DNA from 3 places in the Salmonella bongori NCTC 12419 genome. Region 2 is predicted to be linked to each of the others. Evidence: predicted binding sites of a transcription regulator. Region 2 holds the regulator's gene; each other region holds the start of a gene.
The links. Region 2 encodes sigma-54, which starts transcription at its own class of promoters, with help from an activator protein. Its sites were predicted from a motif close to GTTGGCACANNTTTCGCTNT; they were not measured.
Positions count from the first base shown of each region.

Region 1: the regulator sigma-54 is predicted to act here: its motif matches at 2,415-2,434, upstream of norV (anaerobic nitric oxide reductase flavorubredoxin).
Region 3: the regulator sigma-54 is predicted to act here: its motif matches at 1,339-1,358, upstream of glnA (glutamate--ammonia ligase).

Region 1 is NC_015761.1:2,703,525-2,708,484, forward strand. Features, by position in the region: gene gutQ (arabinose-5-phosphate isomerase GutQ) at 1-776, shown strand, start outside; gene norR (nitric oxide reductase transcriptional regulator NorR) at 773-2,293, opposite strand; gene norV (anaerobic nitric oxide reductase flavorubredoxin) at 2,481-3,929, shown strand; gene norW (NADH:flavorubredoxin reductase NorW) at 3,926-4,960, shown strand, end outside.
Region 2 is NC_015761.1:3,219,597-3,224,556, reverse strand. Features, by position in the region: gene rapZ (RNase adapter RapZ) at 1-762, opposite strand, end outside; gene ptsN (PTS IIA-like nitrogen regulatory protein PtsN) at 808-1,299, opposite strand; gene hpf (ribosome hibernation promoting factor) at 1,417-1,704, opposite strand; gene rpoN (RNA polymerase factor sigma-54) at 1,727-3,160, opposite strand; gene lptB (LPS export ABC transporter ATP-binding protein) at 3,208-3,933, opposite strand; gene lptA (lipopolysaccharide ABC transporter substrate-binding protein LptA) at 3,940-4,494, opposite strand; gene lptC (LPS export ABC transporter periplasmic protein LptC) at 4,463-4,960, opposite strand, start outside.
Region 3 is NC_015761.1:3,895,286-3,900,245, forward strand. Features, by position in the region: gene glnA (glutamate--ammonia ligase) at 1-1,254, opposite strand, end outside; gene typA (ribosome-dependent GTPase TypA) at 1,630-3,453, shown strand; gene ompL (porin OmpL) at 3,533-4,225, opposite strand; gene SBG_RS18435 (MFS transporter) at 4,293-4,960, opposite strand, start outside.

The DNA.
Region 1 (4,960 bases), 520 kb from region 2:
TTGCCAGTACTGGCACTCCCGCTTTTTTTGTTCATCCGGCGGAAGCGCTGCATGGCGATCTGGGGATGATTGAAAGCCGCGACGTCATGCTGTTTATCTCGTATTCCGGCGGCGCAAAAGAGCTCGACCTCATCATCCCGCGTCTGGAAGATAAATCCGTCGCGCTGCTGGCGATGACCGGTAAACCTCACTCTCCGCTGGGGCGAGCGGCAAAAGCCGTTCTGGATATTTCCGTCGAACGTGAAGCCTGCCCGATGCATCTGGCGCCAACGTCCAGCACCGTAAATACCTTGATGATGGGCGATGCGCTGGCGATGGCGGTCATGCAGGCACGCGGCTTCAACGAGGAAGATTTTGCCCGCTCCCATCCGGCGGGCGCTCTTGGTGCTCGCCTGTTAAATAACGTACATCATTTAATGCGCCAGGGCGATGCGGTACCGCAGGTCATGCTGAATGCCAGCGTGATGGACGCCATGTTAGAACTCAGCCGCACCGGACTGGGGCTGGTTGCCGTTTGCGATGAGCAACGTCAGGTGAAGGGCGTGTTTACCGACGGCGACCTGCGCCGCTGGCTGGTGGGCGGCGGCGCGCTCACGACGCCAGTAAGCGAAGCCATGACGCCCAATGGTATTACGCTCCAGGCGCAAAGTCGCGCTATTGACGCTAAAGAGATCCTGATGAAACGTAAAATTACCGCCGCGCCGGTGGTCGATGAAAACGGTAAACTCACCGGCGCCATTAACCTGCAGGATTTTTATCAGGCAGGCATTCTCTAATCCTTCAGTCCCAGACGCTTCGCCAGCCGATGCAGGTTGGCGACGTCGGTCTCCAGCATCCGCGCGCTGGCCGCCCAGTTATGATTATTTTGCGCCAGCGCTCGACGAATCATCTCCCGCTGGAAGGTTTCGGTCGCGTCACGCAGGTTATGGCTGACTGGCATTTCCGGCACAGGTTCCGCCGTCTGACCGACTAACGCCGCTTCCTGCAAAGCAAAATGCTGCGCTTCCAGAACCACTTCATCCCCCGCCCGGGTAGCCCGCGCCAGCACTACCGCCCGATGAATGGCATGTTCCAGCTCACGCACGTTACCCGGCCAGCCATAGCTGAGCAAATGGCGATGCGCCCCCGGGCTTAACACGACGCGGGCAAGGCCCAGCCGTAGCCGACACTGTTCACAAAAATAGCCCGCCAGTAACACCACATCGTCACCGCGTTCGCGTAGCGGTGGTACAAAAAGGGGGAAGACGCTCAGGCGATGGAAGAGATCGGCACGGAAGCGTCCAGCGATGACCTCTTCACGCAGATCGCGGTTGGTTGCCGCCAGTACCCGCACATCAACACGTAAGCTGCGATCGTCGCCCACTCGCTGAATATCACCGTACTGCAACACGCGCAATAACTTGGCCTGTAGCGCCAGCGACAGTTCCCCGATTTCATCGAGAAACAGCGTACCGTTGTCGGCCATCTCGAATTTACCGCTGCGATTGCTGATAGCCCCGGTAAATGCCCCCTTAACATGACCAAACAGTTCACTTTCCGCGACGCTTTCCGGCAGCGCGGCACAGTTAAGGTAGACCAGTGGGTTAACCGCACGCGGAGAACCTTCATGGATAGCCTTTGCCACCAGCTCTTTACCAGTGCCGGTTTCTCCACTGATCAGTACGTTAAGATCGGAGCCCGCCACTATCTCGATCTCTTTTTTCAACTGTATCATGTTGGGTGACAGACCAATCATCTGCGTCTCTTTGACTTGCTCAAACGCAGGCGGGGTGCCGGGCAACATATTCTGACTTTCCAGCTGTTCAATCAGCAGCGCATTACTTAGCGCGCCGGCCGCCAGCGCGGCAATAAGCCGCAGTTCTTCATCGCTGAAAATGTCAAATTGATTTGGCTCCATGGCATCCAGCGTCAGCGCACCAATCAGATTCTGTCCGGCGAACAGGGGCAGTCCAACGCAGGCGTGGACTTTCAGGCTTTCCTGGCCAGGGATTAAACCGTCATAGGGATCGGCAAGCGAGCTGTCAGCGGGGAAACGCACCACGTCACCGGCGCGGGCAATAGCCTCCAGACGTGGATGCCCTTCCAGCGTAAAGCGCCTGCCGAGTACATCCTGCGCCAGGCCATCAATGGCCAAAGGAATAAACTGGCGTGATTCATAGCGTAATAGCGCCGAAGCGTCGCACTCCAGCACCTGGCGCAGCGTTGAGATCAGTCGCTGGAAACGATCCTGATGACCAATTCCGCGTTGTAATTCAATGGCGATACTCGCCAATACTTCAACAGAGAAGCTCATCCCCACCTCGCAGTCATTTTGACAATACATATTGTCATATTGACAATAAAAATAACAGTCATTTTGACTATTAAAATAATCAGAAAAGAAAATAAATCTTTATATATCAATAAAATAAAAAGTTGGCACACAATCTGCAATTAGCAATACATCTTTCTTAGAACACGCTAAATACATTGAGGTTGCTATGTCTATTCTGGTTAAAAATAACATTCATTGGGTTGGCCAACGTGACTGGGAAGTACGTGATTTTCACGGTACTGAATACAAAACCCTGCGCGGCAGCAGCTATAACAGCTACCTTATCCGTGAAGAAAAAAACGTCCTGATCGATACCGTCGACCATAAATTTAGCCGTGAATTCGTGCAAAACCTGCGCAGTGAAATCGACCTCGCGGATATCGACTACATCATCATTAACCATGCTGAAGAAGACCATGCGGGCGCGCTGACCGAACTGATGGCGCAGCTCCCGGACACGCCTATCTACTGTACCGCCAACGCCATTGATTCTATCAACGGCCATCACCATCACCCGGAATGGAATTTTAAGGTGGTGAAAACCGGCGATACGCTGGATATCGGCAACGGCAAGCAGTTGATCTTCGTGGAAACGCCGATGCTGCACTGGCCGGACAGCATGATGACCTATATGACCGGCGACGCGGTGTTATTCAGCAACGACGCCTTTGGCCAGCACTACTGCGACGAGCGTCTGTTCAATGATGAAGTGGACCAAACCGAACTGTTTGAACAATGCCAGCGCTACTACGCCAATATCCTGACGCCGTTCAGCCGTCTGGTTACGCCCAAAATTACCGAAATCCTTGGTTTCAATCTGCCGGTAGACATGATCGCCACCTCTCACGGCGTGGTCTGGCGCGAAAATCCGACGCAAATCGTTGAACTGTATCTGAAATGGGCGGCTGATTATCAGGAAGATCGCATCACTATCTTCTACGATACCATGTCCAACAATACCCGCATGATGGCGGATGCGATTGCGCAGGGCATCAACGAAGCCGATCCTAACGTGGCGGTAAAAATCTTTAACGTCGCCCGCAGCGACAAAAATGAAATTCTGACCAATGTTTTCCGCTCAAAAGGCGTGCTGGTCGGCACCTCTACGATGAATAACGTGATGATGCCAAAAATCGCCGGTCTGGTGGAAGAGATGACCGGCCTGCGTTTTCGCAATAAACGCGCCAGCGCCTTTGGTTCTCACGGCTGGAGCGGCGGTGCGGTCGATCGTCTGTCAACCCGCCTGCAGGACGCTGGTTTTGAAATGTCACTGAGCCTGAAGGCGAAATGGCGTCCGGATAGGGATGCGCTGGCGCTGTGTCGCCAGCATGGTCGTGAAATCGCACGTCAGTGGGCGCTTGCTCCGCTGCCGGAAAATAACGTAAAAGCGGCAGCTAAAGAAGAGGAATGCGCCTGTGCCACAGCCGCAGCCGCCGACCTCGGCCCTTGTATGCAATGCAGCGTTTGCCAGTGGATTTACGATCCGACCAAAGGCGAGCCGCTGCAGGATGTCGCGCCGGGTACCCCGTGGAGCGACGTGCCGGATAACTTCCTGTGCCCGGAATGTTCGCTGGGTAAAGATGTCTTCGACGTACTGGCAACGGAGGCAAAATGAACCGTGGAATTGTCATTATTGGTTCGGGCTTTGCAGCCCGCCAGTTAGTCAAAAATATTCGTAAACAGAATACGGCGGTACCGCTGACTCTGATCGCCGCTGACAGTATGGATGAGTACAACAAGCCCGACCTGAGCCACGTTATCAGCCAGTCACAGCGTGCAGACGATCTCACCCGCCAGACGGCGGGGGAGTTTGCTGAGCAGTTCAATCTGCGTCTGTTCCCCTATAGCTGGGTGACCGACATTGATGCCGATGCCCATGTCGTCAAAAGCCAGGATAAGCAGTGGCAGTACGATAAGCTGGTGCTGGCGACCGGGGCTTCAGCCTTTGTGCCACCGGTAGCAGGACGTGAGTTAATGCTCACTTTGAATAGCCAGCAGGAGTATCGGGCCTGTGAAAGCCAACTACGCGACGCGCAACGGGTGCTGATTGTCGGTGGCGGGTTGATTGGTAGTGAGCTGGCGATGGATTTCTGCCGCGCCGGTAAGGCGGTAACGCTCATCGATAACGCCGCCAGCATTCTCGCTTCGCTGATGCCGCCGGAAGTGAGCAGTCGCTTACAGCATCGCCTGACCGATATGGGCGTGCATCTGCTGCTGAAGTCACAGTTACAGGGGCTGGAGCAGACCAAATCCGGCATTCTCGCTACCCTGGATCGCCAACGCAGTGTTGAAGTCGATGCGGTGATTGCCGCAACCGGTCTGCGCTCAGAAACCGCGCTGGCGCGTCGCGCCGGGTTGACCGTGAACCGGGGCATCTGCGTGGACAGCTGCCTGCAAACCAGCCATCCGGATATTTACGCGATTGGCGACTGTGCCGAAATTAACGGTCAGGTGCTGCCATTCCTGCAACCGATTCAACTAAGCGCCATGTATCTGGCAAAAAACTTACTCGGCGGCAATGCGCCGTTAAAACTGCCCGCTATGCTGGTAAAAGTAAAAACGCCCGCGCTGCCGTTACATCTGGCTGGCGAAACCCAACGCCGCGATCTGAGCTGGAGTATTACGACCGAAGCGCAGGGGATGGTT
Region 2 (4,960 bases):
CGAACGGTGTTTCCCGCCGGTACAACCGATAGCGACAGTAAGGTAACTGCGGTTGTTGGTCTCCAGCATTGGTAACCATAGCTCAAGATAACTGCGAGTCTGATAGATAAAATTGTGAACTTCTGTGTGCCGGTCAAGAAATGCGGCAACCGGTTTATCAAGCCCGGTCATGGGGCGCAGTTTTGGGTCCCAGTGCGGGTTGGGCAGAAAGCGGACATCGAACACATAGTCCGCATCAATCGGGATACCGTGTTTGAAGCCGAAGGATTCAAATACCATTGTCAGCTCGCGCTCGCGTTTACCCAGCAGACGGGTACGCAGCATTTCGGCCAGCTCATGGACGGACATTTCCGAGGTGTCGACGATCAGATCCGCACGTGAGCGCAGCGGCTCCAGCAGATCGCTCTCTTTATCAATCGCACTCTCTAAAGAAAGATTTTTGCTGGAAAGCGGATGTAAACGGCGTGTGTCGCTATAACGGCGAATCAGGGTATTGCGATCGGCATCAAGAAACAGTAATTGTGGCGAGAAGGCATCGGGTAGGTTATTCATCGCCTGTTCAAAAATCTCAGGCGATTCAGGCATATTGCGCACATCAATGCTGACGGCGGCAGAAATCTGGCGATCGGCCAGCGTTCGCGCCAGATCGGGCAACAGCACAACGGGAAGGTTATCCACGCAGTAAAAACCCATATCTTCCAGCGCGCGCAGAGCGACAGATTTACCTGATCCGGAACGCCCGCTGACGATCATCAGTACCATGTACCGTTTCTCCTCACAACGACAGAAAAAAATGCCATTGAGTTGTTATTCCTCATTCTGCTCACCTTCGGTGTCAGTAATGATTTGATACAGCTCTTCGTCACTCAGCGCCGCGCGCAGGCGGCGGCAGATCGTTTTATCCGCCAGACGCTTCGCGACCAGCGACAGTGTGTGCAGATGCGTTTTAGTCTGGTCGGCTGGCACCAGGAGGGCGAAGAGGAGATCGACCGGCTGGTTGTCGATGGCGTCGAACGCAATAGGTGTTTCGAGCTGAACGAATACGCCGACGGCGCGTAAGGTATCTTCTTCCAGTTTTCCATGCGGGATAGCGATACCATTACCAATACCGGTACTGCCCATTTTTTCGCGTGTCAGAATGGCTTCAAACACGACCTGTGGAGGTAAACTGAGCTGTTTTGCCGCCAGTTCGCTGATGATTTCCAGCGCGCGTTTCTTACTCTGACAGTGAACGCCACTACGCGTACACTCCTGGTTAAGTACACTGCTCAGTTGTAGAGTCGTATCGTTATTTATCATAATTTCACCTAAGAACCTGTCCTGTCAGGTTGATGGCCAGGTTCGGAGCGCTAACTGTACAAATGGCCCGTTGTGCCGCACAACAGGCCGTCCTGCACTGGCTAACTGCCCGGACAATTAATGTTGTTTCAGTTTATCTTTATGCCTGGTTAGCTGCCTTGCCAGTTTGTCAATCAAACCGTCAATGGCGGCATACATATCCTGACCTTCTGCGCTGGCGTGAATTTCACCGCCGTTAACGTGTAGTGTTGCATCCGAGATGTGCGTAACTTTCTCCACTTTCAACACTACATATACCTGGTTAATCCGCTCAAAATACTGTTCAAGTTTGGCGAATTTTGTCGTCACAAACTCACGCAGGGCTTCAGTAATTTCGACGTTATGTCCGGTGATATTGAGCTGCATAGTGTCTTCCTTATCGGTTGGGTCAAACCAGCTGTTTGCGTTGGTTTGACGGCGGAATGGATAAAGACTCTCGGTACTTCGCAACAGTGCGGCGCGCCACCATGATACCCTGTTCTGACAGCAGAGAGGTTAACTTACTGTCGCTCAGCGGTTTCGCGGGGTTTTCCGCCGCAATTAACTTCTTCACCAACGCACGGATGGCGGTGGAAGAGGCTTCGCCTCCGCCTTCGGTATTGACGTGGCTGGAAAAGAAATACTTGAGTTCAAAAATGCCGCGTGGACTGTGCAGATACTTCTGCGTGGTCACGCGGGAGATGGTGGATTCGTGCATCTCGACGGCCTGGGCGATATCCGCCAGTACCATCGGTTTCATATATTCTTCGCCCTGCTCAAAAAAGGCCTGCTGTTGCTCCACGATGCAGCGGCTAACGCGCAGCAACGTATCGTTACGGCTCTCAAGGCTTTTTATCAGCCATTTCGCATCTTGTAAATTACTGCGAATAAACTGGCTGTCGGCGTCGTTGCGCGCGTTGTTGCACAGAGCAGCATAGTGCTGATTAATCTGTAAACGTGGAATGCTGTCGCTATTAAGTTCTACCGTCCAGCGACCATTATGCTTGCGAACCAGTACGTCCGGGATAATATACTCCGGTTCACCGGTCTGGATCGACTGACCGGGTCTGGGATCGAGCGATTGAATCAGGTTTACCGCCTCTTTCAGTACGTCTTCTTTCAGGCGGGTAACACGCATCAGCGTGCGGAAGTCGTGGTTGGCCAGCAGATCAAGATGATCGCAGATAATGAGCCGTGCCTCTTCCAGCCACGGCGTGGACTTGTCGAACTGTGAAAGCTGAATCAGCAGGCAGTCGCGAAGATCTTTCGCCGCAACGCCTACGGGATCGAAGCGCTGAATACGCTTCAGAACGGCCTCGACCTCATCAAGATCAATCTCTTCATCGCCCATGCTTTCGAGAATGTCATCCAGCGAGACGGTGAGATAACCGGTTTCATCTACCGCATCGACAATAGATGTTGCAATAGCGCGATCGGTATCCGAGAAGGGTGTCAGTTCAACCTGCCACATCAGATAATCCTGCAACGACAGCGTCGTTTCGCCTTGATACACGGGTAATTCATCGTCGATATAATCGCCGCTGGGGCCGGACGGCGTCCCGGCGGTATAAATTTCATCCCAACTGGCGTCAAGCGGCAGCTCTTCTGGCATCTCTTTTTGTTCGAGCGCGTCTGCGGTATCGAGAGGATCGTTATCCTGAGGTTGCTGAGTGTCGATTTCGTCATGAAGATCGGTTTGCTCAAGCAGCGGGTTATTTTCCAGCGCTTGCTGAAGCTCTTGCTGAAGTTCCAGCGTAGACAACTGCAACAGACGGATGGCCTGTTGTAGCTGAGGCGTCATCGCCAGTTGTTGGCTAAGCCTGAGTTGCAAACCTTGCTTCATATTCAGAGTCGTTTTCTCCCGCTAGAGCAGCATAGTCCTCTACCCTATCAGAGTCTGAAGTCTTCCCCAAGATATACACGCTTAACGTGTTCGTCTTGCAGGATTTCTGTCGGCGTACCGTGGGCAATAAGATGGCCCTGGCTCACGATATAGGCGCGTTCACAGACTGCCAGCGTTTCACGGACGTTATGGTCGGTGATCAACACGCCGAGTCCGCTATCGCGCAGATGCTCGATGATGCGTTTAATGTCGATAACGGAAATCGGGTCAACGCCGGCAAAGGGTTCATCCAGCAGGATAAATTTGGGATTGGCGGCCAGCGCGCGGGCAATTTCTACACGACGGCGTTCACCGCCGGACAACGCTTGTCCCATGCTGTCGCGCAGATGCTCGATATGGAACTCTTCCATCAGCTCGTTAGCGCGGTCTTCTCGCTGTTCCGCGGTCAAATCGTCACGAATTTGCAGTACCGCCATCAGATTATCAAACACGCTAAGCCGGCGGAAAATCGAGGCTTCCTGCGGCAAATAGCCGATACCGCGGCGTGCACGCGCGTGCAGCGGCAGCAGACTGATATCCTCATCATCGATGATGATATTGCCTGCGTCACGCGGCACAATACCAACGACCATATAAAAAGTTGTGGTTTTACCCGCGCCGTTCGGACCGAGCAGACCGACGATTTCCCCGGAGTTGACGGTCAGACTGACATCTTCTACCACGCGGCGGCCTTTATAGGCCTTCGCCAGATTCTTTGCAGTTAATGTTGCCATAACGAATTAGTTACTCTTCTTTTGCGCCGGAGTCTGGCTTTTGTTTTTGTCTTGCAACTGTGACGGTACCAGCACTGTGGTGACGCGTTTGCCTTTATCGCTAAAAGCCTGCATTTTCTGCTCTTTCACCAGGTAGGTGATCTTGTCGCCAGTAATGTTGCTATCAAGCTGCTCCAGATAGGCGTTGCCGGTCAGCACCACAAAATCTTTTGCCAGCTCATAATGCATATGCGAAGCGTGGCCTTTCACCGGTTTACCGTTGTCCTGCATCTGGTAAAAAGTGGCCGGATTGCCGTAGCCGTCGATCACCTCTTTACCTTGTTCACCGCCAGGGCGGGTAACGACGACTTTATCGGCGTTGATCTTAATCGTGCCCTGGGTCATCACCACGTTGCCCGTAAAGGTCACAACGTTGCCTTGCATATCCAGCGATTGTTGATCCGAGTCGATATGAATCGGCTGTTCGGTATCGCCCGTGACGGCAAATGCCGGAATGCTGGCGGCCAGAAGCGAGCCGGCAAGCATAAGATTAAGGCTGAGTTTGTTTGTTTTGAATTTCATAAGAGGTTCTAACCTTTTCAATCAGCTCGGCGTTCTTGCTGCGTAAGTTACCGCGCATTTTCAGTCCGCTGGAGTTAAATGTTGTGCCGTATAATGTCACCAGATCGTTTGAGGTAACATCCTGCGTGACCAGGTTGATCTGTGCGTTATCGGTAGTAATTCTGCGTAATTGAGCGTCAGGCACCAGAGCGTTGACTTCAACATGGCCATACAGATAGAGCATCCGATCATTAGTCAGTTTGGCTTTATCGGCCTTAATCGACCAGGTCGGCACTTTATCCTTATCAAAGGTGGTTAATACCGGTTGTGTAAACCATGAGACCGCCTGATCGGAAAAATATTCAACGTGCTGTGCGATCAGACGATAGCTCAGCGCGCCTTCCGGACTGTATACGACGGTATCCGTATGCTCGCTTTTATAAGTAGGATCACTGCTATTGACCACTACGGCGGTAGGATCATCTTT
Region 3 (4,960 bases), 680 kb from region 2:
CGCCTCTTCCAGAGAACCGGCTACCTGCGGGATCTCTTTCGCTTCTTCTGGTGGCAGGTCATACAGGTTTTTGTCCATGGCTTCGCCCGGGTGGATCTTGTTTTTAATCCCGTCAAGTCCGGCCATCAGCAACGCGGCAAAGCACAGGTACGGGTTAGCCGCCGGGTCCGGGAAACGCACTTCGATACGACGCGCTTTCGGAGAGGCAACAACCGGAATACGGATAGAGGCAGAACGGTTACGGGCGGAGTAGGCCAGCATTACCGGTGCTTCGTAACCCGGGACCAGACGCTTATAGGAGTTGGTGGTCGGGTTTGCCAGGGCGTTAATCGCTTTCGCGTGTTTGATGACGCCGCCGATGTAGTACAGCGCTTGTTCAGACAGACCAGCATATTTATCGCCGGAGAACAGGTTTACGCCATTTTTGGACAAGGACATGTGGCAGTGCATACCGGAACCGTTATCGCCGAACATCGGTTTTGGCATAAAGGTTGCGGTTTTCCCGAAACGGTGAGCGACGTTGTGTACCACATATTTATAGATCTGAATTTCGTCCGCTTTTTTGGTCATGGTGTTGAAGCGGGTTGCCACTTCGTTCTGACCTGCAGTGGCGACTTCGTGGTGGTGGGCTTCTACCACCAGACCCATCTGCTCCATGACCAGACACATTTCAGAGCGGATATCTTGCGCGGAGTCAACCGGCGGAACCGGGAAATAACCCCCTTTCACTGCAGGGCGGTGACCTTTGTTACCACCTTCGTATTTAGTCGATGAGTTCCAGGCGCCTTCAATATCGTCAATGGCCACGTGAGAACCGGAAATGGAGGTGCCGAAGCGGATGTCGTCAAACAGGAAAAATTCTGGTTCTGGCCCGAACAGAACGGTATCGGCAATGCCGGTAGCACGCAGGTAATCTTCTGCGCGCTTGGCGATAGAACGCGGGTCACGATCATAACCTTGCAGGGTGCCCGGTTCGAGGATATCACAACGAATGATCAGGGTAGAGTCGGCGAAGAACGGGTCGATAACTGCCGTGGAAGCATCCGGCATCAGAACCATGTCAGACTCGTTAATGCCTTTCCAGCCGCCGATAGAGGAGCCGTCAAACATTTTGCCTTCTTCAAAGAATTCGGCATTTACCTGATGAGCAGGGATGGTGACATGCTGTTCTTTGCCTTTGGTATCGGTGAAGCGCAGATCGACAAACTTCACTTCATGTTCGTTCAGCATCGTCAAAACGTGTTCAGCGGACATACTTGTACTCTCCCGGATTGGTCATGGTCGGTCGTCGTGGTAACGAGATCTTCAATTCTGCTGGCCGTGTCGCCGTAAAAATATAAAGCGAAATTTGTGCCAACTTTCACATTGCCCCCAAAAGGCGTTATCATGCGCACCATCGTGCAAAAGGGCTGCACCACGGTGACTATGTTGCACCAAAATAGTGCCTTAATGTGAACATTAAGCACCACATTGGTGCAATAGAACGCAAGCCACCCTTTTAACGCTCCGTGAAAGCGATCACAAACAGACTCTGCAATACTTGTTTGCGGAGGATGTTTGTGATCCTGTTTTGTAGTGCGATTAATCCGTGTACAATAACGCGCTATTTCTAATGCCTGAGGCAAAGTTGTGATCGAAAATTTGCGTAACATCGCCATCATCGCGCACGTTGACCATGGTAAAACTACCCTGGTTGATAAGCTGCTGCAGCAATCCGGTACGTTCGACTCTCGTGCCGAAACTCAAGAGCGAGTGATGGACTCCAACGATTTGGAGAAAGAGCGTGGTATTACTATCCTCGCTAAAAACACCGCTATTAAATGGAATGATTACCGTATCAACATCGTTGATACTCCCGGGCACGCTGACTTCGGTGGTGAAGTAGAGCGCGTCATGTCCATGGTTGACTCTGTGCTGCTGGTGGTTGATGCATTTGACGGCCCAATGCCGCAAACGCGCTTCGTGACCAAAAAAGCCTTTGCTCATGGCCTGAAACCGATTGTGGTTATTAACAAAGTTGACCGTCCTGGCGCGCGTCCGGACTGGGTTGTCGACCAGGTATTTGACCTGTTTGTTAACCTCGACGCGACCGACGAACAGCTGGACTTCCCGATCATCTACGCTTCCGCGCTGAATGGTATCGCGGGTCTGGACCACGAAGATATGGCCGAAGACATGACCCCGCTGTATCAGGCGATTGTTGATCATGTTCCGGCACCGGACGTTGACCTCGATGGTCCGTTCCAGATGCAGATCTCTCAGCTTGACTACAACAACTACGTTGGCGTTATCGGCATTGGCCGCATCAAACGCGGTAAAGTTAAGCCGAACCAGCAGGTTACTATCATTGATAGCGAAGGGAAAACCCGTAACGCCAAAGTCGGTAAAGTACTGACGCATTTGGGCCTGGAGCGTATCGACAGCGATCTGGCGGAGGCGGGCGATATCATCGCGATCACCGGTCTGGGTGAACTGAACATCTCCGACACTATCTGCGACCCGCAGAACGTTGAAGCGCTGCCGGCGCTGTCCGTTGATGAGCCGACCGTGTCTATGTTCTTCTGCGTTAACACCTCGCCGTTCTGCGGTAAAGAAGGCAAGTTTGTGACTTCTCGTCAGATTCTTGACCGTCTGAACAAAGAGCTGGTACATAACGTTGCACTGCGCGTTGAAGAAACGGAAGATGCCGATGCGTTCCGTGTATCTGGCCGTGGTGAACTGCACCTGTCCGTATTGATTGAAAATATGCGTCGTGAAGGTTTCGAACTGGCGGTTTCCCGTCCGAAAGTTATCTTCCGCGAAATCGACGGTCGTAAACAAGAGCCGTACGAAAACGTAACGCTGGACGTTGAAGAGCAGCATCAAGGGTCTGTGATGCAGGCGCTGGGCGAGCGTAAAGGCGACCTGAAAAACATGAATCCGGACGGTAAAGGCCGCGTACGTCTCGACTACGTGATCCCAAGCCGTGGGCTTATTGGTTTCCGCTCAGAATTCATGACCATGACTTCTGGTACGGGTCTGCTGTACTCCACCTTCAGCCATTACGACGATATCCGTCCGGGCGAAGTAGGTCAGCGCCAAAATGGCGTACTGATCTCCAACGGTCAGGGTAAAGCGGTGGCGTTTGCGCTGTTCGGTCTACAGGATCGCGGTAAACTGTTCCTCGGTCATGGCGCGGAAGTTTACGAAGGCCAGATTATCGGCATTCATAGCCGTTCTAACGACCTGACGGTAAACTGCCTGACCGGTAAGAAACTGACCAACATGCGTGCATCTGGTACGGATGAAGCGGTGATTCTGGTTCCGCCAATTAAAATGAGTCTTGAGCAAGCGCTGGAGTTCATTGACGACGACGAACTGGTAGAAGTCACACCACAATCTATCCGCATTCGTAAGCGTCACCTGACGGAAAACGATCGCCGTCGCGCGAATCGTAGTGCGAAAGAAGAGTAATACGAGTTCCTCGTAGGCCGGATAAGGCATAAGCCTTCATCCGGCACATAAAAGCCGCTGATTCCCAGCGGCTTTTTTATCAGAAGAAATACTTCGCCCCGATACGGATCTGGTTTTGTTCCCGATGATAGGGTTCCACATTACGATCTAACCAGCGCAGTTCCAGGTAGGGTAACCAGTGCTCATTAATACGATAGCGAAAGGTATTAGTAATTTCCCAGTGCTGTTTAGTACCATTGCTGCTATTAAAATCATTAACGTTATAAAAATAGTGTGGTTCAAAAGTATAAGAAAATTTATCGGTAATAGTAAAATTCCAGTAATTGCCAATTTCATAACTATCGTTATTATCTAATTCACCATTTAAATCAGTAGAGCTGTAATTATTATGATTATAACGGTTACGTATCGTCAGATTAAACCACGGGGTGAATTTATAATTGACGTCCAGATATACGGCGCCGCCAGAACCGATACTTTTATCATTAATCAGGCCACCGGGCTGAATGGTTAATCGTTCTGTCGGTTTAAATAAGGGATACCAGCCCTCGATCTCATTATAACCGTGCTTTAATTCATCATCGCGCTGTAGCGTATAAGTATTCGTCAGCATAATTCCAGCTCCCATATCAGAGTTATAGCCGACACGCAGCATGAATTCCATTTGGTCGGACGCCAGGTTATAAGCCTCACGGTTTTCTACATAAGCGCCAGCAAAAACAGAAGTGGATATTACAGAGGTTAAGATCACTATCGTATTCAAAGATTTCATAATAAATCCATTTTTTAAATGTAGGGAGGCCGCCATCCATCGGGATGGATAAAGCGGCAAGTATTGTTTAATTATTTACAGTAGAAATACTTTGTTTATTATTAGTCGCGACAGTCTGGTTTCCTGTTTTTTTTCTTTGAGTAATTTCCTCGATAATAAAAGCGAAACGTTGTTCATTGAGCTTATAAAAAAAGCCCATCGTTAGTGCTGCGATAATGGCAAGACCGCAAGGCCATAAAAAAATCAGCTGACGCAAACCAAGCAACGTGGCGTTACTTTGCGCTATGTTGGGGATATAACCGATTTGCGTCAGCATAATACCTGGCAGGAAGCCAGCAAGTGCAGCGGAAATTTTGCGGGAAAAAGTATAGCCGGTATAAACCGAACCTTCAGCACGGACGCCCGTTTTCCATTCGCCGTAATCCACTGTGTCCGGTACCAGCGCCCAGTTCAGACTGTTGACGAAGGCGGTACCGAAAAAGGCCATACAGGAGAAAATAACAAACAGAAATGACGTTCCACCCCAGATAAAATTCAGGATATCGCCTATCGCCCATAGCATCAGACCGCCGAGATAAACCTGCTTTTTGCCAAAACGCTTTACGGCGGCAGGTACTAATAAGACGCCAATCAGAATACACCCCATACTGAAAAAACCCATCCATGACAGCAAATGAATATCGTTGAGCACGTACTGGGTGTAATAAACCTGAATAGCCAGCTTGATATTAAAAG